DNA from 4 places in the Streptomyces tsukubensis genome. Region 1 is predicted to be linked to each of the others. Evidence: riboswitches for the same ligand, from Rfam matches in the RefSeq annotation. Region 1 holds a riboswitch; each other region holds the start of a gene.

What was found. A riboswitch is a leader RNA that binds a small molecule or an ion and turns the genes downstream of it on or off. The one in region 1 is predicted to bind cobalamin.
Region 2: it holds a riboswitch for cobalamin, as region 1 does, so the genes downstream of both, metE (5-methyltetrahydropteroyltriglutamate--homocysteine S-methyltransferase) here and B7R87_RS10355 (ABC transporter substrate-binding protein) in region 1, are expected to answer to the same signal.
Region 3: it holds a riboswitch for cobalamin, as region 1 does, so the genes downstream of both, B7R87_RS22715 (ribonucleoside-diphosphate reductase subunit alpha) here and B7R87_RS10355 (ABC transporter substrate-binding protein) in region 1, are expected to answer to the same signal.
Region 4: it holds a riboswitch for cobalamin, as region 1 does, so the genes downstream of both, B7R87_RS05830 (cobalamin biosynthesis protein) here and B7R87_RS10355 (ABC transporter substrate-binding protein) in region 1, are expected to answer to the same signal.

Annotation. Positions count from the first base shown of each region.
Region 1 covers NZ_CP020700.1:2,711,682-2,719,288, forward strand. The annotation lists gene B7R87_RS10345 (ABC transporter ATP-binding protein) at 1-465, opposite strand, end outside; gene B7R87_RS10350 (FecCD family ABC transporter permease) at 462-1,544, opposite strand; gene B7R87_RS10355 (ABC transporter substrate-binding protein) at 1,541-2,566, opposite strand; cobalamin riboswitch at 2,605-2,748, opposite strand; gene B7R87_RS10360 (Mov34/MPN/PAD-1 family protein) at 2,774-3,196, opposite strand; gene B7R87_RS10365 (amino acid permease) at 3,359-4,825, opposite strand; gene B7R87_RS10375 (DUF2017 domain-containing protein) at 5,406-6,077, opposite strand; gene clpS (ATP-dependent Clp protease adapter ClpS) at 6,077-6,391, opposite strand; gene B7R87_RS10385 (nicotinate phosphoribosyltransferase) at 6,568-7,607, shown strand, end outside.
Region 2 covers NZ_CP020700.1:7,635,216-7,642,822, forward strand. The annotation lists gene metE (5-methyltetrahydropteroyltriglutamate--homocysteine S-methyltransferase) at 1-2,199, opposite strand, end outside; cobalamin riboswitch at 2,389-2,612, opposite strand; gene B7R87_RS31465 (TetR/AcrR family transcriptional regulator C-terminal domain-containing protein) at 2,730-3,425, opposite strand; gene B7R87_RS31470 (NAD(P)-dependent oxidoreductase) at 3,561-4,274, shown strand; gene B7R87_RS31475 (helix-turn-helix domain-containing protein) at 4,285-5,268, opposite strand; gene B7R87_RS31480 (aminopeptidase P family protein) at 5,486-6,898, shown strand; gene B7R87_RS31485 (GMC family oxidoreductase) at 6,995-7,607, opposite strand, start outside.
Region 3 covers NZ_CP020700.1:5,469,176-5,476,782, reverse strand. The annotation lists gene B7R87_RS22735 (carbohydrate ABC transporter permease) at 1-497, opposite strand, end outside; gene B7R87_RS22730 (carbohydrate ABC transporter permease) at 494-1,474, opposite strand; gene B7R87_RS22725 (extracellular solute-binding protein) at 1,561-2,835, opposite strand; gene B7R87_RS22720 (GntR family transcriptional regulator) at 3,226-3,990, shown strand; cobalamin riboswitch at 4,588-4,749, shown strand; gene B7R87_RS22715 (ribonucleoside-diphosphate reductase subunit alpha) at 4,889-7,294, shown strand; gene B7R87_RS22710 (ribonucleotide-diphosphate reductase subunit beta) at 7,294-7,607, shown strand, end outside.
Region 4 covers NZ_CP020700.1:1,624,955-1,632,561, reverse strand. The annotation lists gene B7R87_RS05840 (putative cobaltochelatase) at 1-185, opposite strand, end outside; gene B7R87_RS05835 (cobyric acid synthase) at 182-1,912, opposite strand; gene B7R87_RS05830 (cobalamin biosynthesis protein) at 2,149-3,141, opposite strand; cobalamin riboswitch at 3,311-3,506, opposite strand; gene B7R87_RS05825 (hypothetical protein) at 3,779-4,000, opposite strand; gene B7R87_RS05820 (inorganic phosphate transporter) at 4,013-5,284, opposite strand; gene B7R87_RS05815 (class II aldolase/adducin family protein) at 5,543-6,214, shown strand; gene B7R87_RS05810 (alpha/beta hydrolase) at 6,666-7,607, shown strand, end outside.

The DNA.
Region 1 (7,607 bases):
CACCAGCGCCCGCTGCCGCTCGCCGCCGGAGAGCGACGGGAACGGCCGGTGGGCGAGGTCCCCGATGCCCAGGCGGTCCAGAGCCTCGTCGGCCGCCCGGCCGTCCGCCGCGGTATCGGCTTCCCAGAAGCGTTTGTGCGGTGCCCGCCCCATGAGCACGATCTCGCGGACGGTCAGCTCGAACTCCGGACGGCTGTCCTGCGGTACGGTCGCGACCCGCCGCGCCCGTTCCTTGGGCCCGAGGGCGAGCAGGTCCGCGCCGTCGAGGCGGACGCTTCCCGCGGTGGGTCGCAGGGTTCCGTACACACAGCGGAGCAGGGTGGTCTTGCCGCTGCCGTTCGGGCCGACCAGCCCCGCCGTCTCGCCGGGGCGGATGTCCAGGTCGGCGCCGTCGAGCAGGAGCCGGCCCGTGGCGGTGGCGTACGAGAGTCCCCGTACGGTCAGTTCGGCGGCGGTCGTCGTCACGCGGGGGCTCCTTCCGTGCCGTCGACCGAGCGGCGGCGCATCAGCCAGAGGAACAGCGGTCCGCCGATGAGCGCGGTGAGCACCCCGACGGGCACATCCTGCGGGGCGGCGACGGTACGGGCCGCGAGATCGGCCACCACCAGCGCGACCGCCCCGCCGAGCGCGGCCACCGGCAGCAGCGCCCGGTGTGCCGCGCCGACCAGCATGCGGGCGGCGTGCGGGACCATCAGCCCGATGAAGCCGACCGCGCCGCTCGCCGCCACCAGCACCGCCGTCACCAGCGAGACCAGGACGAAGGCGGCGGCCCGGAAGCGGGCCACGTCCAGTCCGAGTACGGTCGCCCCCTCCTCCCCCACCAGCAGCAGGTCCAGCGGCCGGGCGAGGGCGAGCAGCAGCGGCAGGGTGAGGCCGACGACGACGGTCGGCAGCCAGACCGAGTCCCAGCGGGCGCTGCCGAGGCCGCCGAGCGACCAGTACAGCGCCTCGCGGAAGTGCTCCGGCCGGGAGGAGGCGACGAGGACCAGTGTGGTCAGGGCGGTGAAGACGTAGCTGATGGTGACCCCGGCGAGCACCAGCCGGGTGCCCGTCATCCCGCCGCCGTGCCGCGCCAGCCCGTACACCAGCAGAAATGCGGCGAGGGAGCCCGCGAAGGCGCCCGCGGGCAGGGCGACGGCGGTGGTCGTGCCGATGCCGAGGACCAGGACGAGGACCGCGCCGGTGGACGCCCCGGAGGAGATCCCGAGGAGGAAGGGGTCCGCGAGCCGGTTCCGCACCAGGGCCTGCAGGACCGTGCCGACGACACCGAGACCGGCGCCGACGACCACCCCTAGCAGGACCCGGGGCAGCCGGACGTCCAGGACGATCGTGCGGAAGGGGCTCGGCTCGGCGCCCGGCAGCAGGGCCGCGACGACCTCGCGGGGCGGGATGCGTACGGAACCGAGCGCGAGCGCCGCGAGGACCGCGGCGGCCAGGGCGACGAGCAGCCCGGCCGTCACGGCCCCGAACCGGAGCCGGGAGGCGGCGGGCACCGCGGCGCCCGCCTCCTGCCCGGCCCCCGCCGGCGCGAGGAGGCGCTTCATCGGGCGATCTGCGGGGCCAGCTTGGCGATCGCGTCGGGCGCGCGGACACCGAGGACCGCGTCCGAGAGCGGGAGGACGGCGAACCTCTTGTTCCGGATCGCCGGTACGTCCTTCAGCGCCGGGTCCGCAAGCAGCTTCCGCTTCTTCTGCTCCAGGCTCGTCGCCCCGTAGTCGTAGATCACGATCACCTCGGGCTTACGGGCCACGACCTGCTCCCAGGTCGCGTCACCGAAGCTCTTGGGGATGTCGGCGAAGACGTTCCGGCCGCCCGCGCGGCTGATCAGCTCGTTGCCGATGCCCTTGCCGCCGACGGTGAACGCGGTCTTGTCGCCGCTGTCGTAGACGAAGACGGGGACCGGCGCGGTCTGCGTCTTCTTCAGCTCGGCCGCGGTCTTCGCGACGGACGCCCGCGAGTCCGCGATCCACTTCTGCGCCCGGTCTGCGACGCCGAAGGTACGGCCGACCTCGTCGATCTCGCGGTACACGTCGTCGAGGGTGGTCCGCTTCTCGGTGCAGTACTCCAGGTTGAGCCGGGTGTCGATGCCCGACTTCTTCAGCTCGTCGCGGGTGCGGCCGTCCTTGGCCTCGAAGGCGCTGGCGTAGCCGCCGTAGACGAAGTCGGGGTTCGCGGCGAGGAGCTTCTCCTTGGAGGGGTACTCCTTGGCGACGACCGGGATCGCGTCATAGGCCTTCTGGTAGCGCGGGAGCACCTTGTCGTCGAGGTAGGCGGTCCCGACCAGGGACTTCTCCAGGCCCAGTTCCAGCATGATCTCGGTGACGTGCTGGTTCATGGTGACGGCCCGCTTCGGGGGCGCCTGGTAGGTGGTCTTCACTCCGCAGTTGTCGACGGTGTACGGGAAGCCGGGCCGGGCCTCGGCCTTCCCGCCGTCCTTGCCGGAGCCCGAACCGCCGGAGCCGCCGGAGCCGCAGGCGGTGAGGGCGAGCGGGAGCAGGGCGGCGGCCGTGACCGCGAGGGCGGTACGACGGCGTGCGGTACGGCGTCCGGATATGCGCATGGACATGCGTGGGTCCTCCTCCGGGGATCCGCGTCCCCTGGGTCATGGGAGAAGGGCGATGGGTCAGTTCCTGACTGACGGCCGCGGGACGGCACGCGGGGTGCGTGCACGTGTCAGCGGCTGTTCACAGTGGCGGGACCGCGCCGGATTCGCACCGGCTTCCTGGGTCCCACCGCCCCGTATGGAGTTGGAGCGCCGCACGGGCGCTGCGGGTCAGTATGCCTGGACGACCCGGACTTCCTCCTCGGTGACCTCTCCTTCGACGATCCGGAACGAGCGGAACTGGAAGGGGCCCGCTTCGTCGGTGTCGGCGGTGGAGACCAGGACGTAGTGCGCGCCGGGCTCGTTGGCGTAGGTGATGTCGGTACGCGACGGGTATGCCTCGGTCGCGGTGTGCGAGTGGTAGACGATCACCGGCTCCTCGCCGTTGGCGTCGAGTTCGCGGTAGAGCTTGAGCAGATCGCCGGAGTCGAATTCGTAGAACGTGGGCGAACGGGCCGCGTTCAGCATGGGGATGAAACGTTCCGGCCGACCGCTGCCCTCGGGGCCCGCGACCATGCCGCACGCCTCGTCGGGGTGGTCGGCTCGGGCGTGCGCGACGATCCGGTCGTACAGATCCTGGGTGAGGGTCAGCATGCGGATCAGGATAAGCGCGGACCGTCCGAATGGCGGAAGGTCCGGTCCGAACCGTTTCACGGTTCGGACCGGACCTTCTCGGATGCCGGACGGCGGGTGGGTGGGGCAGGCAGCCGCCCTCCCGCCGTCCGGCACGTTCAGGGGCCGGAGCCCCCGCGGCCGTCAGCGCTTGGCGAAGGCCGCGCCCTCCGGGTTCTTCGAGCGGAGGACCAGATAGGAGACGCCGAGCACCAGCGCCCACAGCGGGGCCACGTACAGGGAGATCCGGGCGTCCTTGTCGATGCCCATCAGCACGATGACCATGCCGATGAACGCCAGCGCGAACCAGCTCGTCCAGGGCGCGCCGGGCGCCTTGAAGGAGGATTCGGCGACCTCGCCGCGCGCGGCCTTGGCCCGGTAGCGGATATGGCTGACCAGGATCATGATCCACGCCCACATACCGGAGATGGTGGCGAAGGAGACGATCTTGTTGAAGGCGTCGCCGGGCCACTGGTAGTTGATCCACACGCCGATCAGCATCAGGCCCGCGGAGAAGGTGGTGCCGATCAGCGGGGTGCCGTGCTTGGTCAGCCGGGTGAAGAGCTTGGGGCCCTGGCTGTTGAGCGCGAGGTCGCGCAGCATCCGACCGGTGGAGTACATGCCGGAGTTGCAGGACGACAGCGCCGCGGTGAGCACGACGAAGTTGACGATGCCCGCGCCGATCTGCAGGCCCATCTGGTCGAAGGCGGCGACGAACGGTGAGACGCCCGGCCGGAAGTTGGTCCAGGAGACGACCGAAAGGATCATGATCAGGGCGCCGACGTAGAAGACGGCGATCCGCCACGGCACGGTGTTGATGGCCTTGGGGAGGGTCTTCTCCGGGTCCTTGGACTCACCGGCGGTGACGCCGACCAGCTCGACCGCGAGGAAGGCGAACATCACGATCTGGAGGGTCATCAGGGTGCCGCCGAGGCCCTTGGGGAAGAAGCCGCCGTCGCTCCAGAGGAGGGAGAAGGAGGCGGTGTCCCCGGCGTCGGTGAAGCCGAGCGTGATGATGCCCGCGCAGATCAGGATCATGCCGACGATGGCGGTCACCTTGACCATGGAGAACCAGAACTCCAGCTCGCCGAAGATCTTCACGGAGATCAGATTGGCGAGGTAGAGGACGATGGTGAAGCCCAGGGCCGAGATCCACTGCGGAAGGTCGAACCAGTACGTCATGTACTCGGCCGCCGCGGTGACCTCGGTCATTCCGGTGACGACCCAGAACAGCCAGTACGTCCAGCCGGTGGCGAAGCCCGCGAAGGGGCCGACGAACTCCCGCGCGTACTCGGAGAACGAGCCCGAGACCGGCCGGTACATCAGCAGTTCGCCCAGCGCCCGCATGATGAAGAAGATGACCACGCCCGCGATGGCGTAGGCGAGGATGAGGCTGGGTCCGGCCTTGGAGATGCCCTTGCCCGCGCCGAGGAAGAGACCCGTTCCGATGGCACCGCCGATGGCGATCATCTGAATCTGACGGGCACCGAGTGCCCGGTGGTAGCCCTGGTCCTCGACGGTGGCCGCCGGGGCTTTCGTACCGACCGAGCCGCCGGGTCCGCCCGGTCCGCCCGGTCCGTCTTTGGAGTCGTCGACCTGCACCGAGGTCATAGCTGCTGCGCCCTTCTCTCCATGCCGATCCGCGATCCGTTGCGCCCCCCGGCGATACGGCTGCGGATCAGTTCCTGATCCCCCCGGATATGGATGGAGTGCCACCGGCGGTCCGCCGGCAAAAGCGCCCCCAGGAGCATGGGTGGCGCCCCTGGTGGTCGTGAAGATTTATCACGGTTGCTCCAGAGATCAATCCGCTGCGTTGTGGCACATTGCACAGAAAGAACCGGGCAAACAGCACTTTGCCGGGCAGATTACCCCAGGCAGGTAACGCGATCGTTATCCGGATTTGAGTGTCCGTTGAGCGAACAACCGAACGGACGGACGGGGCTGAGCCGCGTGGGGCGCGCGAGCCGTGCGAGCCGTGCGAGGGGTACGAGGCGCGCGAGGGGTACGAGGCGCGCGAGGGGTACGAGGCGCGCGAGGGGTACGAGGCGCGCGAGGGGTACGAGGCGCGCGAGGGGTACGAGGCGCGCGAGGGGTACGAGGCGTGCGAGGGGTACGGAGACCCCTGGGCCCTCGGCGGGCAGCGCGACGCCCCGGGGCCGGGCGGCCACCGGGGCGTGAAGGCGCCGGGAGGTCAGGGCAGCAGCGCGCCGACCAGGGTCTCCTGGAGGACCCCCAGCCAGAGGTACGCCATCACCATCGGCTTGCGCGGATCGTCGTCGGGGAGGTGGTAGAGCCCGCCGCCCTCGGCGCCCTCCTCGTCGTCCCGCTCGCTGATCTCCAGCCGGGTGCCGATCGTCAGCCGCAGGTCGTTGAGGGCGCAGAGCCACTGCCGGCATTCGTCCGGGGTCAGCTTCAGCACGGCGGTGGATCCGCCGCCCGTGTCGAGCCCGTCGAGCGCGCGGACCACGGCGAGGGCGTTGGCCCGTTTGCCCGCCCGCAGGTCGTTCTCGGTGAAGCGGCGGAATTCGGCGGACGCGGCGCGCCGCTCGTCCTCGGTCATCGCGGGGCCGGAACCGGAACCGGAGCCGGGACCCGTACCGGGGCCGTCGCCCGCGTCCCGGCTGCCGGTGTCCGGGCCGCTGTACGCGTCCGGGAACAGCCGGGCCAGCGCCGGATCGGCCGGTGGTTCGCTCGGCCCCTCCGCGAACAGCGCCGCCAGCGGGTCCTCGCCCTCGACGGGCTCGTCACCCGGTCCGATCAGCTCCAGCATCTGCACCGCGAGGGAGCGCAGGATGGAGACCTCGACCTCGTCGAGGTCGATGGCCGCGCCGCCGCCGGGAACCGGCTCGAAGGGACCCGGCATCAGGTGCGGTCCTGGGAGAGGGTCGCCCACAGGCCGTACCCGTGCATCGCCTGCACATCGCGCTCCATCTCCTCGCGGCTGCCGCTGGAGACCACGGCGCGTCCCTTGTGGTGGACGTCGAGCATCAGTTTGCGCGCCTTGTCCTTGGAGTATCCGAAGTACGCCTGGAAGACATAGGTGACGTAGCTCATCAGATTCACGGGGTCGTTGTGGACGAGCGTCACCCACGGCACGTCGGGCTCGGGAACGGCGAAGCTCTGCTCCGCCGATTCGGGGCGTTCGATCTCAGTGGGAGCAACACTCACCTGAACCATGCTGCCACCCGGGGGCGCCGCGTGCATAAACGGCTCCCCATTTCGTCAGAGTGACGAAATGTGGGGTAGCATCCACGCCAGAACAGGATCGCCCGTGCCGTAACGGGCGTCCGACGGCGCATTCCTCGTACCGCAGCCGGCGGGGCGGGGCGCAGAAAGCACGAGGTCGAACTCTTGTGAACACCGCTGACCTGGGGCTCCCGGTGGACGTCCCCTCCACGGCCCTCTTCACCGACCAGTACGAGTTCACGATGCTCCAGGCCGCGCTGCGGGCGGGCACCGCGCACCGCCGCTCCGTCTTCGAGGTCTTCACCCGGCGGCTGCCCGAGGGGCGGCGGTACGGGGTGGTCGCGGGCACCGGGCGGGTGCTGGACGCGGTCGCGAACTTCCGCTTCGACGCGGACGTCATCGCGTTCCTGCGCGAACAGGACATCGTGGACTCCGCGACGCTGGACTGGCTGGCCTCGTACCGCTTCAGCGGCGATATCCAGGGCTATCCGGAGGGCGAGGTCTACTTCCCCGGCTCCCCGATCCTGCGGGTCGAGGGCACCTTCGCCGAGTGCGTACTGCTGGAGACGGTGATCCTCTCCATCCTCAACCACGATTCGGCCATCGCGGCGGCCGCATCGCGGATGGCGACGGCGGCGGGCGGCCGGAAGCTGATCGAAATGGGCGCGCGCCGCACCCACGAGCTGGCGGCGGTGGCCGCGTCCCGTGCCGCGTACGTCGGCGGCTTCGACTCCACCTCCGATCTGGCGGCCGGATTCCGGTACGGGATCCCCACGGTCGGCACCAGCGCCCACGCCTTCACCCTGCTGCACGACAGCGAACGCGACGCCTTCCGGGCGCAGGTCGACTCCCTGGGGCGGGGTACGACCCTGCTGGTCGACACCTACGACGTGGCCGAGGCCGTCCGTACCGCGGTGGAGATCGCCGGGCCCGAGCTGGGTGCGGTACGCATCGACTCGGGGGATCTGCTGCTGGTCGCCCACCGGGTGCGGCAGCAGCTCGACGAGCTGGGCGCCCGGCACACCCGGATCACCGTCACCTCCGATCTGGACGAGTACGCGATCGCCTCCCTGGCTGCGGCCCCGGTGGACGCGTACGGGGTGGGAACCCAGCTCGTCACCGGCAGCGGGCACCCCACCTGCTCCATGGTCTACAAGCTGGTCGCCCGGGCCCGGGGCGAGGGGCCGGACGCGCCGCTGGAGCCGGT
Region 2 (7,607 bases), 4.9 Mb from region 1:
TTCGGCGGGGATCGCCTTCAGCCCGGTACGGAGCAGTCCGGCGGCCTCGTCGGCGGACGGGACGCGCGGGGAGTGGATGTCCCAGACCCCGGGCCCGGCCTCCCGGGGGTAGCCGTGGACGGCGAGTTCACCGGCGATCTGCATATGGGAGCGGGCCGCTTCCAGGCTGATGACGTCCGCGTCCAGATCGTCGATGGCCTCGACCACGTCCCCGAACTCGGCATAGCACATATGGGTGTGGATCTGGGTGTCCGCCGCGACACCGGAGGTCGTCAGCCGGAACGCCTCCGTCGCCCAGGCCAGATAGCCGGCCCGGTCGGCGGTGCGCAGCGGCAGGGTCTCGCGCAGGGCCGGCTCGTCGACCTGGATGACCCGGGTGCCCGCCGCCTCCAGATCGTCCACCTCGTCGCGGAGGGCGAGGGCGACCTGACGGGCGGTCTCCCCGAGGGGCTGGTCGTCGCGGACGAACGACCAGGCGAGCATGGTGACCGGTCCGGTCAGCATGCCCTTGACCGGCTTCCCGGTGAGGGACTGGGCGTAGCTCGTCCAGCGGACGGTCATCGGCGCGGGACGGGACACGTCCCCGACGAGGACCGGCGGGCGGACATAGCGGGTGCCGTACGACTGGACCCAGCCGTGCCGGGTGGCCAGATAACCGGTGAGCTGCTCGGCGAAGTACTGGACCATGTCGTTGCGCTCGGGTTCGCCGTGGACGAGGACGTCGACCCCCGTCTTCTCCTGGAACGCGATCACCTCCTGGATTTCGGACCTGACGCGCTCCTCGTACCCGGCCGTGTCGATGTGCCCGGACCGCAGATCCGCGCGGGCGGCGCGCAGTTCGTCGGTCTGGGGGAAGGAGCCGATGGTCGTGGTCGGCAGCAGCGGCAGCCCGAGGCGGGTCCGCTGGGCGACGGTCCGTTCGCCGTACGGTGCGGAGCGCCGGGCATCGGCCGCGGTGACCGCTCCGGTACGGGCGCGGACGGCCGGGTCGCGGGTGACGGGGGACGCGGCGCGCGAGGCGAGCACGGCACGGTTGGCCGCCAGTTCGCCGCTGATGGCGGGGGTGCCCCGGCCGAGGCCCCGGGCGAGGGTCACGATCTCGTCGGTCTTCTGCCGGGCGAAGGACAGCCAGCCCAGGATCTCCGGGTCGACGTCGGTCTCGGCGGCGGCGTCCAGCGGGACGTGCAGCAGGGAGCAGGACGCGGCGACGTCCACCCGGTCCGCGAGACCCAGCAGGGTGCCGAGGGTGGCGAGGGACTTCTCCAGGTCGTTGACCCAGATATTGCGGCCGTTGACGACTCCGGCGACCAGCCGCTTCCCGGGCAGCCCGCCGGCGGCGGCCAGATCGCCCAGATTGGCCGCCGCGGATCCGGTGAAGTCCAGGGCCAGCCCTTCGACCGGGGCCTTGGCCAGCACGGGCAGGGCTCCGCCGAGACGGTCGAAGTAGGAGGCGGCCAGCAGTTTCGGCCGGGCGGTCAGGGCGCCGAGGTCGCGGTAGGCGCGCGCGGCGGCGTTCAGCTCCGCCGGGGTGCGGTCCTGGACCAGGGCGGGTTCGTCGAGCTGGACCCACTCCGCGCCCGCCGCGCGGAGATCGGCCAGCACCTCCGCGTACACCGGCAGGAGCCGGTCCAGCAGCGTCAGCGGCTGGAAGTCGGCGGGCACCCCGGGGGCGGGCTTGGCGAGCAGAAGGTAGGTGACCGGGCCGACGAGGACCGGCCGGGCCGTCAGGCCGAGGGCGAGCGCCTCCTTCAGCTCGTCCACCTGCTTGCCCGAGTCGGCGGTGAAGACCGTGCCCGGGCCCAGTTCGGGCACGAGGTAGTGGTAGTTGGTGTCGAACCACTTGGTCATCTCCAGCGGCGCCACCTCCCGGTTGCCGCGGGCCATGGCGAAGTAGCCGTCGAGGGCGTCGGCGGCAACGGCCGCACGGTGCCGCTCGGGGATCGCACCCACCATGACGGTGGTGTCGAGGACATGGTCGTAGTACGAGAAGTCGCCGGTGGGGACCTCGTCGATGCCCGCCCCGGCGAGGGCGCGCCAGTTGGCGGTGCGCAGTGCCGCGGCTGCGGCCCGGAGGCCGTCGGCGTCCACCCGGCCCTTCCAGTAGCCCTCGACCGCCTTCTTCAGTTCCCGGCCCTGTCCCTGACGGGGGTAGCCGTACACGGTGGACCGTGCTGCCGCGGCTGCGGACTTCGTGGTCACGGAGATCTCCTTCGCGAGATGAATCCCTGAGATCCCGGAGACGGGAACGAGAGCGCGAAGGGGGCACCGGACGGAACCGGATCCCGCGCGGCACGGCGCGGTGTTCCGTACGGTACGTACTCCCCGGAATCCATCCGGGGTGTTCCCCGACCCGCCCACGAGGTCACCGGAATACCGCGCGCGGAACGTTCCGTACGCGGGCAACGGGCAGGTCTTCGGACTCGCGGGCACGCCTGCCGGTCTCCCGGCGGGCACCTAGTGGCCGTCGCTTCCCAGGCCCTTTCCCGGACCCAGTGCGTATGACGGCGGTCGTTCCCGCTCACCGCTGCGGGGCAGTCCCGGATTCCCACCGGGTTCCCTCTTACGACGCTCCCGTCCGGCTGACGGGGCGAACCAGCTGCGGGGCCAGCCTACGGTGCGCGGGACCGTTTCGGCGGCACGGGTCCATCATGCGGATCACCCGGTGGGACGAACGGCCCCCGCGGCGGGCACCGGAGCCGCCGCGGCAACTCCCCGGCGGGCCCCCGCCGTCACCGCGTCCCGCCCTCCCCGTCCGCCTCGTCAGGGCGCAGCGCCTCCAGGATCAGGCGCAGGCCGAAGCCGAACTCCACGGCCGGGTCGAAGCCGGGCCCCTCGGACTGGGCGGCGACCAGTTCCACGAGATGCGGGTGGCTGTCGGGGGAGAGCGCGGGCAGCAGGGCGGCCGTGATCCCGTCGCGGTCCTCAGGGGCGGCGAAGGGGAGGCTCAACTCCTGGAGCACCGCACCGTAGACGAAGCTGTCGATCACCCCGACCGCGCGGGCCGCCGCCCTGACGGAGAAGCCCCCGGCGCGCAGGGTGCCCAGGACGGCATCGTGGTGGCGCAGGGTGGCCGGGCCCGGCCGGCTGCGCGAGTCCATCAGACCGACGGCCCACGGATGGGCCAGCAGTGCCGTGCGGGCCGATACGGCGCGGTCGTGCATCGCCCTCTTCCAGCCCGCCCCCGGGGGCGGCAGTTCGATCAGGGCGAAGACGGCGTCGACCATGCCGTCGAGGAGATCGTCCCGGTTGCGCACATGGTTGTAGAGAGACATCGCCTCGACGCCCAGGGAGCCCGCGAGGGCCCGCATGGTGACCCCTGCCGCCCCCTTCTCGCCGGCCAGGGCGACCGCAGCGGCGATCACCCGGTCCCGGCTCAGGGGCGCCCGCTTCGGCCGGCCGCCCCGGCCGCCCGTGTTCTCCCGCATGGATGCTCTCCGCCCGTGTCGTCGTCCGGCCGTGCTGCTGCCGTCCCGTTGCGCCGTCCGGGTTCCGCCCCTTCGGCTTACGGTGTAAGTTCCACCGTGTCACTTACATAGTAAGTCGAAGGTGAGGGCCGCAGGATGGATACCGGACGGAGCGGGCGGATACGGAAGGTCTGCGTCGTCGGCGCATCGGGCAAACTGGGCCGGTACCTGGTGAGCCGGGCGCTCGACCGCGGCTGGGAAGTGGTCGGCGTCTGCCGCGAACGCAGCGTCGGCAAGCTCGACGGGTTCGCGGACCGGATCACGGTCGTCCCCGGGGACACCAACGACCCGGAAGTGATCCGCCGGGCCGTCGCCGGCTGCGACGGAGTGCTGACCGTGCTCGTCCCCTGGGGCGTACGGCAGTACTCCTCCGGTACCGCGCGGGCCGTGCTCGACCACGCCGAACCCGGTGCGCGGCTGGTCTTCTCCTGCGGCTGGCACGTGCCCCGGGACGACAAGGACCGCTACACCCGGACGTTCACGGCCTCCGTCCGGATCGTCACCCTGCTGAGCCGCGCCCTGAGGGTCGTCGACGTCGACGACCAACTCGCCGCCGCGCGACTGATCTTCGCCAGCGACCGCCGCTGGACCCTGGTCCGCGCCAGTGATCTGGAGGAGGGCGAAAGCCAGGGGCTGCCCGTATGGACCCGCCACGTCGGCGATCCGCTCCTGAAGAGCAACCTGACCCGGCGCGTGGACTTCGCCCTGTTCATGGTCGAGGCCCTCACCGACGACACCCTCGTCCACGAGGCCCCCGCGATCGTCGGCCGCCTCGCCCCCAGCGTCCTCGCCCGGCGGGACGAGAGCTGACGACCCGGGGTCACAGCCATCCGCTGCGCTGCGCCTGCAACGCCATCTGGAAGCGGTTCGCCGCGCCGAGCCGCGCCATCAGGACCTGCAGCCTGCGGTAGAGCGTACGGCGGCTGACGCCCAGTTCACGGGCGATGATCTCGTCGCTCGCACCACCCGCGAGAAGCCACAGCAGCCGCCGGTCGGCGGGCGGCAGGCCCCCGGGGCGGGTGGTGCGCCCCTGGAACGGCAGGGCGTTGCGCCAGGACTGCTCGAACAGCGCCACCAGCGCCGAGAACAGTCCGCACGGCTGGACCACCAGCATGGTGTTGTGCACATCGGCCTCTTCGATGGAGAGCGACACCAGCGCGTACGCATCGTCGATGATCACCAGCTTGACCGGTACCGACGGCAGCACCCTGGCCTGCTCGCCGGCTTCGACGCACGGTTCGATGACGTCCTTCAGCCGGCCCGGGTGCTCCAGCGACTCCCGCGAGTACACGACCCGCTGCGTCACCCCGCGGGCGAGCGTGGCCAGCGCGTCGCCGGTGGCCTCGGTCAGCGGGAAGTACGGCGGCGACTCGAACTGCCGGATCTGCTCACGGGCGCTCGCCCAGGCCCGGCGGATCCTGGGACCGATCGCCTCCCCGGTGACGACCTCGACGAGATCGTCGTTGTACGCGGCCAGCCGCTGCCGCCGGAACGATTCGAACGCGCCGCCCACCGCGATCCGCGACTCCTCGACCGCGGCCGCCCGGTGCCGGGCCAGCAGCTCCAGGCCCGCCGCGGGCGGAACCGGGGCGACCGTGTCGTCACCGTCCCGGGCGGCGCTGGCCAGACCGGCGTCGACGAGGGCGCCGTACGCCGCGGCCAGCTCGTCGCCGTCCAGGCCCGCCGCGTCCGCGATCGTCCGCAGCGGGGCCGGGGCCCGTTCCAGGAGCGCCAGATAGACCCCGGCCGCCGCGGGGCCGAGCCCTAGGAGCCGCAGCGCCTCACCGAGCTTCGCGTTCGTCATGCACCGCATTATCGACCGTCCCGAGCCGGTTGTGGCCGATCCGTGCCACTGGCACGTTCCGGCACCGGCGGGGTCCCGTGCGGGATACCGTCCGGAGGCCGCCGGTGGGATCCGGCGGCGGCGAGGGCTCCCGGGCCGTACCGCGGGACACCCGGAACCCGGAAACCGCAGCTGGACAGCCCCGCCGACGACGAACTGCCCAGGGAAGGTGGACGACGTGTCGAAGGGCCGGAAGAACGGTCTCTACTCGGGGATCTCCGAGGAGCTGTCCGCGCTGATGCGGACGGGATGGGCGGACACCGAGCAGCACGATCTGCTCCCCGACGAGCAGGCCCCGCACGCGGCCCGCCGCCGCGCCGCGCTCTCCGCTCGCTTCCCCGGCGAGCGTCTGGTGATCCCCTCCGGCGGGCTCAAGGTCCGCTCCAACGACGACACCTACCCCTTCCGGCCGTACACGGGCTATGTGCACATGACCGGCGACCGGGCCCGCGACGGCGCCCTCGTCCTCGAACCCCGGGCGGACGGCGGCCACGACGCCTACTGCTACCAGCTGCCGCGCGACAGCCGGACCGACAACGAGTTCTGGACCGGCCCCACCGCCGAACTGTGGATGGGCCGCCGCCGCTCCCTCGCCGAAGCGGAGCTGGTCCTCGGTCTGCCCTGCCGCGACGTCCGTACGGCCGCCGACGATCTCGCCGCCGCCTCCGGCGCCCCGACCCGGATCGTCCGCGGGATCGCCCCCCTGCTGGAGGCCGCCGTCACCACCGACGAGGAGCGCGACGCCGAACTGGAGGAGGCGCTCAGCGACCTCCGGCTCGTCAAGGACGACTGGGAGATCGGCGAACTCCGCAAGGCCGTCGACTCCACCGTCCGCGGATTCACCGACGCCATCGGAGAACTGTCCCGGGCGGTCGCCACCTCCGAGCGGTGGATCGAAGGCACCTTCTTCCGCCGCGCCCGGCTGGAGGGCAACTCCGTCGGCTACGGCTCCATCTGCGCCGCGGGCGAGCACGCCACGATCATGCACTGGACGGACAACGACGGCCCGGTGCGCCCCGGCGACCTGCTGCTTCTCGACGCGGGCGTCGAGACCCGTACCCTCTACACCGCCGACGTCACCCGCACCCTCCCGATCGGCGGCACCTTCACCCCCGTCCAGCGGAAGGTGTACGACGCGGTGTACGAGGCGCAGGAGGCGGGTATGGCGGCCGTCCGGCCCGGCGCCCCCTACCGCGCCTTCCACGAGGCGGCCCAGCGGCACCTCGCGGCCCGGCTGGTCGAGTGGGGCTTCATCGAGGGCCCGGCCCACCGGGCGTACGACCTCGGACTGCAGCGCCGCTTCACCATGGCGGGCACCGGGCACATGCTCGGTCTGGACGTCCACGACTGCGCCCAGGCCAGGAACGAGGAGTACGTCGACGGCGTACTGGAGCCCGGCATGGTGCTCACTGTCGAGCCCGGCCTCTACTTCCAGCCGGACGACCTCACCGTGCCCGAGGAGTGGCGCGGTATCGGCGTCCGGATCGAAGACGACCTGCTCGTCACCGAGGACGGTCACGAGAATCTGTCGGACGGTCTGCCGCGGTCGGCGGACGAGGTCGAGGCGTGGATGGCCCGGCACGCGGGCTGACCCCCGGCGAAGTGTCCGCGGCGTCCGCGGCGCCCGGCGAGCCGGGTTCCGGTACGGCCCGCGCGGTATCCGCGCGGGCCGTACCGTCCGCCGCCGTCAGTCCAGCCGGTCCGCCGTCAGCTCACCCACCATGATCGACACCAGGTTGGTGTTGGACCGGGGGCACGACGGCAGCACCGAGGCGTCGGCCACGTACAGCCCCTCCGTACCCAGGACCCGGCCGCCCGGGTCGACCACGGTCGCCGGATCGGCGGGATCGCCCATCCGGCAGCTGCTGGTCGGATGCTGGCCGTCGCCGGCGGTCCGCAGGAGATACCCGTCGAGGGCCCCGTCGTCGTCGACGGCGGCCAGCAGTTCCGCGTTGACCTCGTCGAACCGTCCGTCGCCCAGCTCGGCGACAGGCCGAGCCCGGGCCAGTTCCAGCAGGGTGCGGACCCCGTCGCGCAGCCGCTGGAGATCCCGTACGTCGGACAGCATCCGCTGGTCCAGGAACGGCAGGGCCGTCGGATCCGCCGACCGCAGCACCACCTGCCCCCGTGCGTACACCTGGTTGACCCAGACGAGGATCGCGCCCGCGCCCCGGCCGGTGTCGGCGCGGGCCAGCGCGAGGACGTTCTGGTTGCAGGCCACGAACATCATGTCGTTCGGCTGCCCGCCCGGCCCGCCGCTCGTGTACCGGACGCACACATTGGTGTAGCGGTCGTCGGCG
Region 3 (7,607 bases), 2.8 Mb from region 1:
TTCGGCACGGCGGCGACGAAGCCGCGGAGCGTGAGGAGGGTGAAGGGCAGGATCATCACCATGTAGAAGAGCGTCAGCGGCACCAGGCTGTTGAGCATGTCGGCGTCGCGGACGATGAAGTAGATGGCGATGACCATGACTTCCCAGGGCGCCATCTGGGCGACCATGAAGCCGATGATGAAGCCGCGCCGGCCCTTGAAGCGCATCCGGGCCAGAGCGAAGGACGCCGCCAGGGCGATCATCAGCGAGAAGATCACCGCGAGCAGGGTGACGGTGAGCGAGTTGCCGACGAAGCTCCAGAAGTTGTCGGCGTTGATCGCGGTCTTGAAGTGCTGCGTCGTCGGATTGGTCGGGAACCAGACCGGGGTGTCCGTGACGATGTCCGTGGTCTTCTTGAACGCCGTCGAGAACATCCAGTAGACGGGGAAGATGAAGACCAGCACGAGGAATACGGCGGTGGCATTGGGCCAGAAGCGGCCGAACAGGGAGCGCTTCATCGCTGGTCCTCCTCTTGCTTGAGAACGATCCGGAGGTAGTAGGCCGTCAGCAGCAGCATGATGACGATGGTGAGCATCGCGATGGCGGAGCCCATGCCGTAGTGCTGGTTGCCGATGCCCTCGATGTACGCGTACACCGGGAGGATCTCGGTGAGCCGGTCCGGACCGCCGGCGTTGATCGTGTAGACCTGGACAAACGCCTTGAAGACCCAGATGATCTCCAGGAATGTGGTGGCGTAGAGGAACGGCCGCAGGAACGGCATGGTCACCGAGGTGAAGCTGCGCCAGGCGTTGGCGCCGTCCAGCGCCGCTGCCTCGTACAGTTCCTTCGGGATCGTGGTGGTCGCCGCGTAGAGGCTGAGGGCGACGAAGGGTATGGACTGCCAGACGATCAGCAGGGTCACCACGAAGAAGGTGGAGAACTGGGTGCCGAACCAGTTGTGGCTGGCCATGCCCTCGAAGCCGAGTTGGACGAGGACCCAGTTGATGACGCCGAACCGCTGGGCGAAGAGCCACTGGTAGACGGTGCTGGAGGCGACGACCGGCATGGCCCAGGCGAGAACGAGCGCGACCATGAGGGTGACGCGCATCTTCTTGCCGATGCGGGCGAGGAGCAGACCGACGAGCGTGCCCAGGACCATGATCAGCAGGACGTTGACGCCCGCGAAGACGATCGAACGGCCGGTGACCCGCCAGAAGTCCGGACCGGTGAGGATATCCCGGTAGTTGTCGATGCCGTTCCACTCGGTGAGACGCTGGATCAGCTGTCTCATATTGAGGTTCTGGAACGACAGAATCGCGTTGTTGACCAGAGGCCAGCCCAGGAAGACCAGGGTGGCGGCCACCGCGGGAAGCAGCAGCAGATAAGGAACGAAATCGCCCGCCTTACGCGGTGCGGAGGGCCTGCCCTTGCCCTTGACCGGAGGCTCGGACGCCTCCGCGGGGCCGGACGGCGCCCGTTCGGTCTGCACGGTCATGCTCGCCATCTCTTCCTAGGCGCTTTGGGGACAGCAGTCGGCGGCCGGGGCAGGGGCGTTCGCCCCCGCCCCGGCCGCCGTGACAGTTACTGCTTCTGAGCCAGGCGCTTGTTGAACTCGCCCTCGACCTGCTTGGCGGCGTCCGCCGGAGACTTACCGCTCACCACGGCGGTGAGGTAGGTCTTGATCGGGTTGGGGGCGTTCTCGACGGCTGCCCACTCGGCGATCAGCGGGGTCGTGCCGCCGAACTTCGCGGACGGAGCGGCGGCCTCGGCGACCGGGTTGCCCGTCAGGTTGGAGTTCAGGGACTCCTTGTTCGGGATGACGCCGCTGGCCTTGGCCAGGCCGCCCTCGTACTTGTCGGAGAGCGCAAGCTTCAGGAACTCCTTGGCGAGCGCCTGCTTCTTGCTGTTCTGCGCGACGGCGAGGTTGGAGCCACCGAGGAAGACACCCTCGGGCTTGTCGGCGGTCTCACCGGGGATGGTGAAGTAGCCGAGCTCCTTCTCGATGGCCGGGTTCGCCTTGATGGCGGTGGCGCCCTCCCAGCCCATGCCGATGAAGGCACCGGTCTTGCCCTGGGCAAAGATGTCGGCCTGCTGCGGCGTGGCCTCGTCCTTGTCCTTGGGGGCCTTGGAGTAGGCCTGCATCTTCTTGTATTCCTCGGCCGCGGCCTGGACCTTCGGGTCAGCGAGGTTGGAGACCCACTTGTCGCCGTCCTTCTTGACCAGCTCGCCGCCCTGGCCGATCACCAGTCCGACGAAGTGGTACCAGTTCTGGCCGGGCAGGTAGATCGGCTCCTTGCCCTTCGCCTTGATCTTGTCGAGCGCGGCGTAGAACTCGGCGCGGGTCTTCGGCGGCGCGGTGATGCCGGCCTCGGCGAAGACCGACTTGTTGTAGATCACCACACGGTTGGCGAAGTACCAGGGGGCGGCGTACTGCTTGCCCTCGAAGACGGAGGCCTTGTTGAGGGACTCGGACCAGTCGGCGCCGATCTCCTTCTTCAGGTCACCGAGGTCCGCCAGACCGCCGGTCTTGGCGTAGGCGGGGGTCTGGGTGTTGCCGATCTCGAAGACGTCCGGCGGGGTGTCCTCGGAGAGAGCGGTCGTCAGCTTCTGCTGAATACCGTTCCACGCCTGCTTCTCGTACTTCAGCTTGGCGCCGGTCTTGGCCTCGAACTCGGCGGTCAGATCAGCGAGCCACTTGTCCGGCGTCGAACCGTCCATGGCCCAGAACGTCAGGGTCTGACCCTTGAAGCCGTCCTTGCCGGAACCCTCGCTGTCCTTCTTGTCGTCCGAGCCACACGCGGCAACACTGACCAACATGCCCGCGACACCGATCGCCGCGATGAGCTTGCGCTTCACGCCACCCTCCTAAGGGATGCCTGCCACCCCGCCCAAAACGAAGCCATACGCGAAAGTACTGCCTGGGGCTGGGACCCGGTCTTAAATGGTTTAGACCAGTACCCGGAGCTTGGCCTAGACCTTTCGGGCTGTCAAGGCTCGATAAACATGCCTGTCCAGTCCGTTATCGGACCGACATCAGGGCATGATCCGGGCAGGCTTGAGGCCTTCGCTTGGACTAGACCAACCCTAGCCCCCTCGGTGTATAAGAAGCAGTGGTGTCCACCCTGAAGGCAGAAAAACAGGAGGGACAGGGTCACTCCCCGGGACCGGCCCGTGCCACGATGTGATCCGCTACAGACGGAGGAGCCGGTGACGGCAGCAGCGCAGTCGGGAACGGGAAGGCGGGCCATGACGACGGACGGGGTGGGTACGGAGACCGAGGCCGGGACACCGACCCGGACCGCGCGCGTACCCAAGTACTACCGCCTCAAAAGGCACCTCCTCGACATGACGGAGACCCTGCCCCCGGGCACGCCGGTACCGCCGGAGCGCACGCTCGCGGCCGAATTCGACACCTCGCGCACCACCGTGCGCCAGGCGCTCCAGGAGCTGGTCGTCGAAGGCCGGCTGGAGCGCATCCAGGGCAAGGGCACGTTCGTCGCCAAGCCCAAGGTCTCCCAGGCGCTCCAACTGACCTCGTACACCGAGGACATGAAGGCCCAGGGCCTGGAACCCACCTCCCAGCTGCTCGACATCGGGTACGTCACCGCGGACGACACCCTCGCGGGACTGCTCGACATCTCCACCGGCGGCCGGGTCCTGCGGATCGAACGCCTCCGGCTGGCCAGCGGTGAGCCGATGGCCATCGAGACCACCCATCTGTCCGCCAAGCGCTTCCCGGCGCTCCGGCGCAGCCTGGTCAAGTACACCTCCCTCTATACGGCACTGGCCGAGGTCTACGACGTCCATCTCGCCGAGGCGGAGGAGACCATCGAGACGTCCCTGGCGACACCGCGCGAGGCGGGGCTGCTCGGTACGGACGTCGGGCTGCCGATGCTGATGCTGTCGCGGCACTCGCTGGACGCGCAGGGGGAGCCGGTGGAGTGGGTGCGGTCGGTGTACCGCGGCGACCGCTACAAGTTCGTCGCCCGCCTCCGCCGCCCCCAGGACTAGAGCCTCCGCTTCTCCATGTGCGCCGCGCCCCGACCCCTGTCGGAGCGCGGCGCCCCCCTTTTTTTTCCGGTACGCCGCGCAGGAGCACCCAGTGGCACGGCTCCCCCGCCGGAGTGGCAAGCAGGAGTGCCCAGGGGCGGGGCCGTCATTCCCGGAATGGCAGGCACGAGCACCCCGTGGCGGCGCTCCCCCTGCCAAGACGCCAAGCGGGAGTACCCGGGGGCGCGAGGAACTGCGCGACAAGCCGACGGCGGCGCGTGGTCGCATACGGTCGTCACCCGGCCGGGCGGGAGGCGGAATCCGTAACGGCATTGCATGCCGTCTGCCGAGCACAACACCGTCGTGGCCGATCGCGCAGTTTCCTCCCCCTACGCCTGGCGGCGTGGGAGGCGCCCCCCTGAAAACCTTCACCTCGCCCCCTGGGGAAGGAAGCCGTGCCCCTGAAACAGCCGCCTCCCGGCCGGGGAAGCGCACCGTGGCCCCTTGGAGGGGCTCGGCCGGGCCGTCCCGGGCAGGGGGCCGGGCCTCCCCGGAGGGGCGTGGACACCGTCGTGGACGGCCCCGGACCGTGCGGGAGCATGAGAGGCGCGACACAACATGTGGGGGCACCGCTTCGGCGGTGCCCCCACATGTATGCTCATCTCGCTGTCACCGCAGAGGAATCCGGTGCGAATCCGGAACTGTCCCGCAACGGTGTGCTTCGGCGTACTTTGTCGCGCCAGGGCAAGTCCGGCCGTCTGCCGACAGCGCACCCGGATCGTCCGACCCGGGTGCCGAGACGTCCGGGCCTCGCGGTTGGGCCGGTGGACGCCGTGCGTGCTGCCCGTTTCCGGGAACGTCCGGCCTGCCCACCCCTCCCCCGCCGACGGCCCGCGAGCCGAGCGAGGGAGAGCACCACGTGACCATCGCGCCAGCCGATCCGGCTTCAGGCACCGCCCAGCAGCTGCCCGGGCAGACCCCCCGGCCCACTGCCGCGACGCCCGAGGACGGGCCGGGGACCGCCCTGCTGCGGACCCTGACCGACCTCACCGCCGATCTGCCGGACACCGACCCCGGCAGGGTGGCCGCCGCCGCGCTCCGCGGCCGGCACCCCGGATCGGACGCGGCGGAACTCCATCAGCTCGCCACCGACGCCGCCGCGGGCCTGATCTCCGATGATCCCGCCTACTCCCGGCTGGCCGCCCGGCTGCTGACCCGGACCATCGCCGCCGAGGCCGCGGGCCAGGGCTCGGTCTCCTTCACCGCCTCGGTGCGGGTGGGACATGACGAGGGCCTGATCGCGGACCGTACCGCCGCATTCGTGGAGCGGTACGCCGAGCGGCTCGACGCGACGATCGACCCGGCCGCCGACGACCGCTTCGGCTACTTCGGGCTGCGCACCCTCTACAGCCGCTATCTGCTGCGCCACCCCATCACCCGCCAGGTGATCGAGACCCCGCAGCACTTCATGCTCCGGGTCGCCTGCGGGCTCGCGGAGGACGACGGCGTACGCGCCCTCGACGAGGTCGTCGCGCTGTACGGGCTGATGAGCCGGCTGGACTACCTGCCCTCGTCCCCGACGCTCTTCAACTCCGGCACCCGCCACCCGCAGATGTCGTCCTGCTATCTGCTGGACTCCCCGCTCGACGAGCTGGACTCCATCTACGACCGCTACCACCAGGTCGCCCGGCTCTCCAAGCACGCCGGCGGCATCGGGCTCTCGTACTCCAGGATCCGGGCCCGCGGCTCCCTGATCCGCGGCACCAACGGGCACTCCAACGGCATCGTCCCGTTCCTGAAGACCCTCGACGCCTCGGTCGCCGCGGTGAACCAGGGCGGCCGCCGCAAGGGCGCCGCCGCGGTCTACCTGGAGACCTGGCACGCGGACATCGAGGAGTTCCTGGAGCTGCGCGACAACACCGGCGAGGACGCCCGGCGGACCCACAATCTGAATCTGGCGCACTGGGTCCCGGACGAGTTCATGCGCCGGGTCGCGGACGACGCCGAATGGTCGCTCTTCTCCCCCGCCGACACCCCCGAGCTGGTCGACCTGTGGGGCGATGAGTTCGACGCCGCCTACCGGGCCGCCGAGGCGAAGGGCCTGGCCCGCAAGACCATGCCCGCGCGTGAGCTGTACGGCCGGATGATGCGGACCCTGGCCCAGACCGGCAACGGCTGGATGACCTTCAAGGACGCCGCCAACCGCACCGCCAACCAGACCGCCGAGAAGGGCCACACGGTCCACTCGTCGAACCTCTGCACCGAGATCCTCGAAGTCACCGACGACGGCGAGACCGCGGTCTGCAATCTGGGCTCGGTCAACCTGGGCGCCTTCGTCGTCGGCGGGGAGATCGACTGGGAGCGGCTGGACGCCACCGTCCGTACCGCCGTGACCTTCCTCGACCGGGTCGTGGACATCAACTTCTACCCGACCGAGCAGGCCGGGCGCTCCAACACCCGCTGGCGGCCGGTCGGCCTGGGCGCCATGGGCCTCCAGGACGTCTTCTTCCAGCTGCGGCTGCCCTTCGACTCCCCCGAGGCCCGCGCCCTGTCGACCCGGATCGCCGAGCGGATCATGCTCGCCGCGTACGAGGCGTCCGCCGATCTGGCCGAGCGCCACGGCACCTTCCCCGCCTGGGAGAAGACCCGGGCCGCCCGCGGGGTCCTGCACCCCGACCACTACGGCACCGAGCCGGCCTGGCCGGAGCGCTGGGAGGCCCTGCGCGCCCGGATCGCCCGGACCGGGATGCGGAACTCCCTGCTGCTCGCGATCGCGCCGACCGCGACCATCGCGTCCATCGCCGGGGTGTACGAGTGCATCGAGCCCCAGGTCTCCAACCTGTTCAAGCGCGAGACGCTCTCCGGAGAGTTCCTGCAGGTGAACTCGTACCTGGTGGCGGAGTTGAAGAAGCTCGGCGTCTGGGACGCGCAGACCCGGGAGGCGCTGCGCGACGCCAACGGTTCGGTGCAGGGCTTCTCCTGGGTCCCGGCCGACGTCCGCGAGCTGTACCGGACGGCGTGGGAGATCCCGCAGCGCGGTCTGATCGACATGGCGGCGGCCCGGACGCCCTATCTCGACCAGTCGCAGTCGCTGAACCTGTTCCTGGAGACGCCGACCATCGGGAAGCTCAGCTCGATGTACGCGTACGCCTGGAAGCAGGGGCTGAAGACCACGTACTACCTGCGGTCCCGGCCCGCGACCCGGATCGCCCGGGCCGCGAGCGGTTCGGCCGCCACCCCCGTCCCCGTTCCGGCGCAGGCCACCCCCGAAGAGGCGGTCGCCTGCTCCCTGGAGAACCCCGAGTCCTGCGAGGCCTGCCAGTAATGCCCACCCCGGAAACCCCCGCCCGCGTGCAGAATCTGCTGGACCCGGGCTTCGAGCTCACCCTGCGGCCGATGCGCTACCCCGACTTCTACGAGCGGTACCGCGACGCCATCAAGAACACCTGGACGGTGGAGGAGGTCGACCTCCACTCCGACGTCGCCGACCTGGCGAAGCTCACCCCGGGCGAGCAGCATCTGATCGGGCGGCTGGTGGCGTTCTTCGCCACCGGTGACTCCATCGTCGCCAACAATCTGGTGCTCACCCTCTACAAGCACATCAACTCCCCGGAGGCGCGGCTCTACCTGAGCCGTCA
Region 4 (7,607 bases), 1.1 Mb from region 1:
CCGGGCACCACCGCGACCGCCGGCAGCAGCGCCGCCAGCGCCCGCACCGCGGTCGACTTCGCGGTTCCCTTCTCGCCGCGCACCAGCACCCCGCCGACCCGCGGCGACACCGCGTTCAGCAGCAGCGCGAGCCGCAGATCGTCCTGGCCGACCAGAGCCGTGAACGGATAGGTCGTACTGCTCATGCGTCTCCTTCCTGTCCCTCCGGGGCACCTTCGAGCCCCGGAGGCGTCTGCCGGGTCCGCTCCGGCGTCCCTGTTTCCCGTCCGTCGCCGCCCCGGGCCGGAGCCTCCGATACCCCGTTGTCCGGAGCCGGTGGCACCCCGCCTGCCGGAGCCGGTGGCACCTCGCCGTCCGGAGCAGCCGCCGAGGGTGCCGCCACCGGGGCGGGGGCGCCCGGCGGCACGAACGGCAGACCCGCCGGTGGACCGTCCTCGATCAGCCGCCGGAGCGCTTCCGTGTCCGCGTGCTCCTCGATGAGATCGCCGAGCCGGTCGAGCTGCTCCTCGCGCAGCGCCTCGAACGAGGTGTCCGGAGCAGGCACGAACCGCCGCCCCGCCGCCTCGGCCACCCGCCGCAGGAACGCCCGCCGGAAACCGTCGCTCTCCAGCGACCCGTGCCAGTGGGTGCCCCACACCTCCCCGACCCGGCAGCCGTCCAGGAACGGCTCACCACCGAGGACCTCGGCGACGCCGTGGTGGATCTCGTACCCCTCGACGGGCTCGCCCAGCGCCGATCCGCTGGGCCTCGCCAGAGTCTTGGCCGCCGCGAACCTGACCCGCACCGGCAGCAGCCCCAGCCCCTCGACGACACCGGCCCGGGACTCCACCTCGTCGTCGATGCGGTCACCGAGGAGCTGGAAGCCGCCGCAGATCCCCAGCACCGGGCGCCCCTCGGCGGCCCGGCGCACCAGCGCGTCCGCCAGCCCGCGGCGGCGCAGCCAGTCCAGCGCGCGCACCGTGCCCCGGGTGCCGGGCACGATCACCAGATCGGCGTCCACCAGCTCCTCGGGCCGGTCCACGAACCGCACCACCACGCCCGGTTCGGCCGCGAGCGCGTCGACATCGGTGAAATTGGACATCAGCGGCACCGCGCAGACCGCGACCCGCAGGATCTCGGCGCCGACCGGCGGAGCCACCATCGACTCCCGCACCGCCCCGCGCAGCGACACCCGGAGCCCGTCCTCCTCGTCGATGCCGAGCCCGTGCGCGTACGGCAGGACACCGAAGAACGGACGCCCGGTCACCGATGTCAGCATGGAGAGGCCGGGCCGCAGCAGCTCCACGTCCCCGCGGAACTTGTTGACCAGATAGCCCGCGATCAGGCGCTGGTCGGCCGCTTCCAGCAGGGCCGTCGTCCCGAAGAAGGAGGCGAAGACCCCGCCGCGGTCGATGTCCCCCACCACCAGCACCGGAAGCCCGGCCGCACGGGCGACGCCCATGTTCACCAGGTCCGTGCGGCGCAGGTTGATTTCCGCCGGGCTGCCCGCGCCCTCGCAGATCACGGCGGAGTACGTGCTCCGCAACTGGTCCAGGCAGTCCAGCACCGTGGTCAGCAGCTCCTCGCGCCGCCCGGCACGGCCGAAGTACCCCCGGGCGCTCATCTCGCCGACCGGTCTGCCCAGCAGCATCACCTGGCTGGTGCGGTCGCCGCCCGGTTTCAGCAGCACCGGGTTCATCAGCGCCGAGGGCTCGACCCCCGCCGCCTGCGCCTGCATCGCCTGCGCCCGCCCGATCTCGGCGCCGTCCCGGGTCACGAACGAGTTCAAGGACATGTTCTGCCCCTTGAACGGCGCGACCTTCACGCCCTGCCGGGCCAGCCAGCGGCAGATGCCCGCGGTGACCACGCTCTTGCCCGCGTCCGAGGTCGTCCCCGCGACCAGCAGCCCGCCGCCCCGCCTACGGCCCTCCATCAACCACCGCCTCCTTTCCGTCCCGTCGTCTCCGAATGTCCTCCGCACGGCTCCGCCCGTGAGCCCGCGCCTGCCCGTGACGGCCCGCATCCCCGCGCACCACCGCCCGCGCACGCACCGGCCGTAGCCCCGCAAGGCACTACGGCCGGACCCGCCCGCCGGCAGCGGAACCGGATCCCACGCCGAACCGGATCCCATGCTGAACCCATCGCCCGAATCCCGTCGGAGCCTGTGGACTACCGCCCGCTCCCGGGAAAATCCGTCACCCTCTGGTATCCCGGCCGCCCCAACCGCCCCAGTCGGCCCGCCGCCCACCGTCCGGCCAGGCACACGCCCAGCGTCAGCGCGCCCACCCGTTGCGAAAGCCGTACCGCACGCTCGATGTCCCCGACCTCGACCGGCCGTGCGCCGCCGTTGAGGACCGCCCGGTGCTCGACCCGGCCGCCGTACGACAGCGTGCCGCCGAGCCGTACCCCCAGAGCGCCCGCGAACGACGCCTCGACCGGGCCCGCGTTGGGGCTGGGATGCCCGTGTGCGTCCGCCCGCCACGCCCGTACCGCACCCCGCGGGTCATCGCCCGCGGCGACCGCGAGCGCCGCCGTGAGCCTGGCTCCCGGCCAGCCCGCCGCATCGTCGAGCCGCGCCGCCGCCCAGCCGAACCGGTGGTACCGCGGCGAGCGGTGCCCCACCATGGCGTCCAGCGTGTTCACGGCCCGGAAGCCGACGAGCCCCGGCGCCCCGGCCACGGCCCCCCACACCAGGGCCCCCACCACCGCGTCGGAGGTGTTCTCGGCGACGGACTCCACCACGGCCCGGGCGATCTCCGGCCCGTCCAGTGCCTGCGGATCCCGCCCGCACAGATGCGGCAGCCGCGCCCGGGCGGCTTCGAGGTCCCCGGCCGCCAGCGCGTCCCCCACCGCCCGTGCCTCACGGGCCAGGGACGTACCGCCGACCACGGCCCAGGTGGCGGCAGCGGTCAACGCGGCGGACGCCAGGGGTCGGCGGCGCAGGGTCCGCGCGGCACCCGCCGCCACGGCGACGGCGCCGCCCGCGCAGACAGCGGTGTGGAGCGCGCCCCAGCCCCGGTGGTCACGCCACAGCAGCCGCTCGGACGCGCCCGCGGCCCGCCCGAACACGGCCACGGGATGCCCCCGGCGGGGATCACCGAGCAGCAGATCACCGAGGAGCCCCGCCGTGGCGCCGTACGCGAAGATCCGGTCGGCCCTCACGGATCAGTGCCCGGAAGAGTCGGAGGACGACAAGGGGGACGAGGAGGACAAGGAGGACGAGGAAGACGAGGAAGAGGAGACGACGCCCGCGGGGGCCTCCGCGGAGGCGGAGCCCTGGGGAGAGCCGGTGGGACCGAGGGGGCTCGGCGGGGCCGAACCGCTGCCGACTGAACCGTTGCCGCGCATGGCGAATGTCCTCACTCAGGGTGTCCGCGCCCTGGTTCGACGTGAACGGAGGCGAGAGTTCCTGGCTCCCGGGGGACCTTCTCCCCGGTGACAGTGGCGGGACCGCGCCGGATTCGCACCGGCTTCCTCTACTGCCTCCGTAATGGCCCCGGCAGTCCACCACGGGGTGAGAACAGCCGTCAACTCGCCGTTGACCTGCGACGGAGCGGTGTGCGCAGAGCCACATACAAGGTCCGCGAAGTGCCCCGGACATACGACAGCCGGGCCCGGCACCACGAGGGTGCAGGGCCCGGCTGTCACCGCCGCGAGGGCGGCATCCGGATCAGGGGCCCGCCGGCAGCGATCGGAGAGCCGAAACGGGCCGATCGGAAGCCGACAAGGGCCGATCGGAGAGCCGACACGAGCCGATCGGAGCCGGTCAGGCAGTGGCCGGACGGTGATCAGGCAGTGATCAGGTGACGATCAGATAGATGCCGTACGACACGGCGAGTGCGCAGGCCGTGAAGCAGGCGTAGGCGCCGGTACGGGGGAGGACCGTCGAGCCACCCTTGGCGGCGGCCGCGTCCTGCTTGGTCAGGGCGATGACTCCGAGGGAGAACAGGCCCACCAGGGCGACGGTGCCGATGAGGCTGACACCGAATACGGAGCCCAGGGCTTCCCAGTCGATCTTCATGCTGATCTGTCCTTACACCGCGGCCGGGCTGGCCGGGCCGGTCTCGGGGGCCGACGACGCGGCGGAGGGGGAGGAGTGGATGGTGGCCTTCAGTTCGCCGCTCTCGGCGCCGGCGGGCGGCGGCGGGGTGACGGCGGCCATGGCGGTGGTGACGACACCAGGGGACTCTGCGTCGGCCGGCTCGTCGACGTCGTTGACGTTGGTGTGGTCGACGACCTGGCGGCGGGAGATCACCCAGATCGCTGCGGAGGAGGCCACGAGGAAGACCGCCACGGCGGCCACGCCCCAGTCGCCCTGCTTGGTCACGTACTCGGAGGCGGCGGCGACCAGACCGGCGGCCGGGAGGGTCAGACCCCAGGCGACGAACATCCGGGTGGCGGTGGACCAGCGGACCACACCGCCCTTGCGGCCGAGACCCGAGCCCATCACGGCACCGGAGCAGGAGTGCGTGGTGGAGAGGGAGAAGCCGAGGTTGGAGGAGGCCAGGATGACCGTCGCGGCGCTGGTCTGGGCGGCGAAGCCCTGCTGCGGCTGGAGGTCGGTCAGGCCCTTGCCCATGGTGCGGATGATGCGCCAGCCACCGAGGTACGTGCCGAGGGCGATGGCGACACCGGCGGAGACGATGACCCACATCGGGGGGTTGGAGCCGGGGGCGAGGATGTCACCGGCGACCAGGGCCAGGGTGATGACACCCATGGTCTTCTGGGCGTCGTTGGTGCCGTGGGCCAGGGAGACCAAGCCCGCGGAGGCGATCTGACCCGCCTTGTACCCCTTGTCGGTGCTCTTCTGGTCGGTGTTGCGGCCGATGCGGTACGTCAGCCGGGTGCCGAGGTAACCGGCCAGGCCCGCGACCAGCGGCGCCGCGATCGCCGGGATCAGGACCTTGGTGATCACCGTGCCGCCGTTGACCGAGCTGAAGCCGACGGAAGCGACGGTGGCGCCGATCAGACCGCCCATGAGGGCGTGCGAGGAACTGGACGGCAGTCCGACCAGCCACGTCAGCAGATTCCAGAGGATGGCGCCGACGAGCGCCGCGAAGATGACTTCTGGGGTGATGCCTGCCTCGTCGACGATGCCACTGGAGATCGTCTTGGCGACCTCCACGGACAGGAACGCGCCGACGAGGTTGAGCACGGCGGACATGGCCACCGCGGTCTTGGGCTTCATGGCGCCGGTCGAGATGGTGGTGGCCATCGCGTTGGCGGTGTCGTGGAAACCGTTCGTGAAATCGAACACGAGAGCCGTCACGATCACAATCGCGAGCAGCAGCGTGATGTGTTCCATTTACCCAGGCAATCTTTGGAGGTCAGTGGCTCGCCGAAGGTAAGTAACCTGGGTGAACGGAAGGTGAACTGGGGCCGGACTGGGGGTGACCCCAAGCGGTTCTCATCATTCCGTTTTGGTTGCGGAGGCCCTTCCGGAGGCCTGGATGCCGGGTGCGGTGCCCCTCCGGTGAGGGAAAAGCGCCGTTCATCCGATCTTGTGGTGATATCCATCACGGGGCTTCTGTCCCGCGCGGGGACCGGCTGACAGGATCGCCCCATGACCCGAGCGACCGCACACGCGTCCGACAGCGCCATCGAACAGACCTGGCGGCAACTCGTCGCCACGGCCCGCCGCACGGCCTCGGAGGGGCTCGTCGTGGGGACCTCCGGCAATGTCTCGGCCCGGGTGGGGCCACTGGTCCTCGTCACCCCGAGCGGAGTGCCGTACGACCGCCTCACGGACGGTGACGTCACCGCCGTCGACCTCGAAGGACGCCGGGTCCTCGGAACCCTGGAGCCGACCAGCGAACTGCCGCTCCACCTGGCGGTCCACCGCTCCCGGGAGGTGGGGGCCGTCGTCCACACCCATGCGGCGCACGCCACCGCGGTCTCCACGCTCGTCAGCGAGCTGCCGCCGGTCCACTACATGACGGCCGACCTCGGCGGACCGGTGCGGGTCGCGCCCTATGCGGTGTACGGCTCCGAGGAGCTCGCCGCCCGGATGCTCACGGCGCTCGACGGCCGCCGGGCCTGCCTGCTGGGGAACCACGGCACGGTCGCCGTGGGCGCGACGCTGGACCAGGCGTACGACCGCACGGCACAGCTGGAGTGGATGTGCCGGGTCTGGCTGCTCGCGTCCTCGGTCCCCGGGCTCGCGCCGAAGCTCCTCACACCGGAGCAGCTGGCGGAGGCGGGCGGGCGCCTTCGGGGGTACGGCCAGCCGGGCTGACCGCCCCCGGGCCGCCCGGCTCCCCCGGGCCCGGCTCCGCGAAGGGCCCGCCCGGGCCCTCCCACGGGCCCGGACCCGCGAAGGGCCCGCCCGGGCCGCCCGTACGCCTCCGGCGCGGGTCTACGGGTCGGCCTGACGGCGGCGATGACGGGGAGGCGCCCATATGCCCCCGTCGCAGGTGGCCGCGCCGGAGGCGTACGGCGCGGTGCCGGCCGTTGCCGGGCCGCAGGCCGGGGGCCGCTTCTCGGCAGCCCGCCGTGCCTTCGGCAAGGGGAAACCCGGCACCCCTCCTCCGCCCTGCCGTTCCGGTCGCCGGAGCGGCGGTCCCCGCGACCGGGCCCGCCCCCAGCGCCCCGTCACTGCCTCGCCGCCCCTGCCGCCGGAACTGCGGAGGCCCCCGCCGGGAGGCGCCCCGCTGGCAGAGGAGCGCGGGGGTCACCACACTGGAACGGTGCGCCCGGTAATCGCGACGGCCGCCGCCGTCACCACGCTCGCAGGCCTCGGCACCGCCTTCGCCGCCGCCCGCCACGCCGTCGACACCACGCTCCGGCCCGCGACCGACCGCGCCCTCCCCGGCGGCGGCCGCCTCACCGTCCACGCCACCGCCCCCGGCCGGATCACGCTCACCCGCAGCCTGGCCTCCCGCCGCCCCGGCACCTACGGCCTCGCCGGACACGGCGTCCACGCCGTCGCCGGACCCGTCCTGGAGGGGCTCGCCGAATCGCCCGACACCGTCGTCCGCCGGCTGGACTCCCCGGGCCCGCACCCCCCGGTGCGCGGCACCAAGGTGCGGATGACCCCCCGCCTCCACACCGGCAACCCCGCCGACGCCCTCGGCATCGCCTACGAAGAGGTCACCGTCCCCGGCGAGCTGGGCCCCCTCCCGGCCTGGTTCGTACCCGGGGTCCGCGAGACCTGGGTGATCGCCGTCCACGGCCTCGGCGCCACCCGCGAACACACCCTGAACCTGCTGCCCTTCCTGCACCGCCGCAGCCTCCCCGTACTCGCCGTCGCCTACCGCGGCGACCCCGGCGCGCCCCGGTCGCCCGACGGCCTCGGACACCTCGGCGACACCGAGTGGCGCGATCTGGACGCCGCCCTGCGGTACGCGGCCGACCGCGGCGCCCGCCGCATCGTCCTCCACGGCTGGTCCACCGGCGCCACCATGGCCCTGCACACCGCGGCCAACTCCGCGCTCCGCGACCGGGTCACCGGTCTGGTGCTCGACTCCCCGGTCCTCGACCAGGAGGCCGCCCTGCGCGCCCTGGCCCGAGCCCGGCACACCCCCGCCCCGCTGGTGCCGCTGCTCGTCCGCGCGGCCCGCGGCCGGGCAGGGCTCTACCGGGACCGGGTGCCGGTCGCCGCCGACGCCCGGTCTGTCCGCGTACCGACC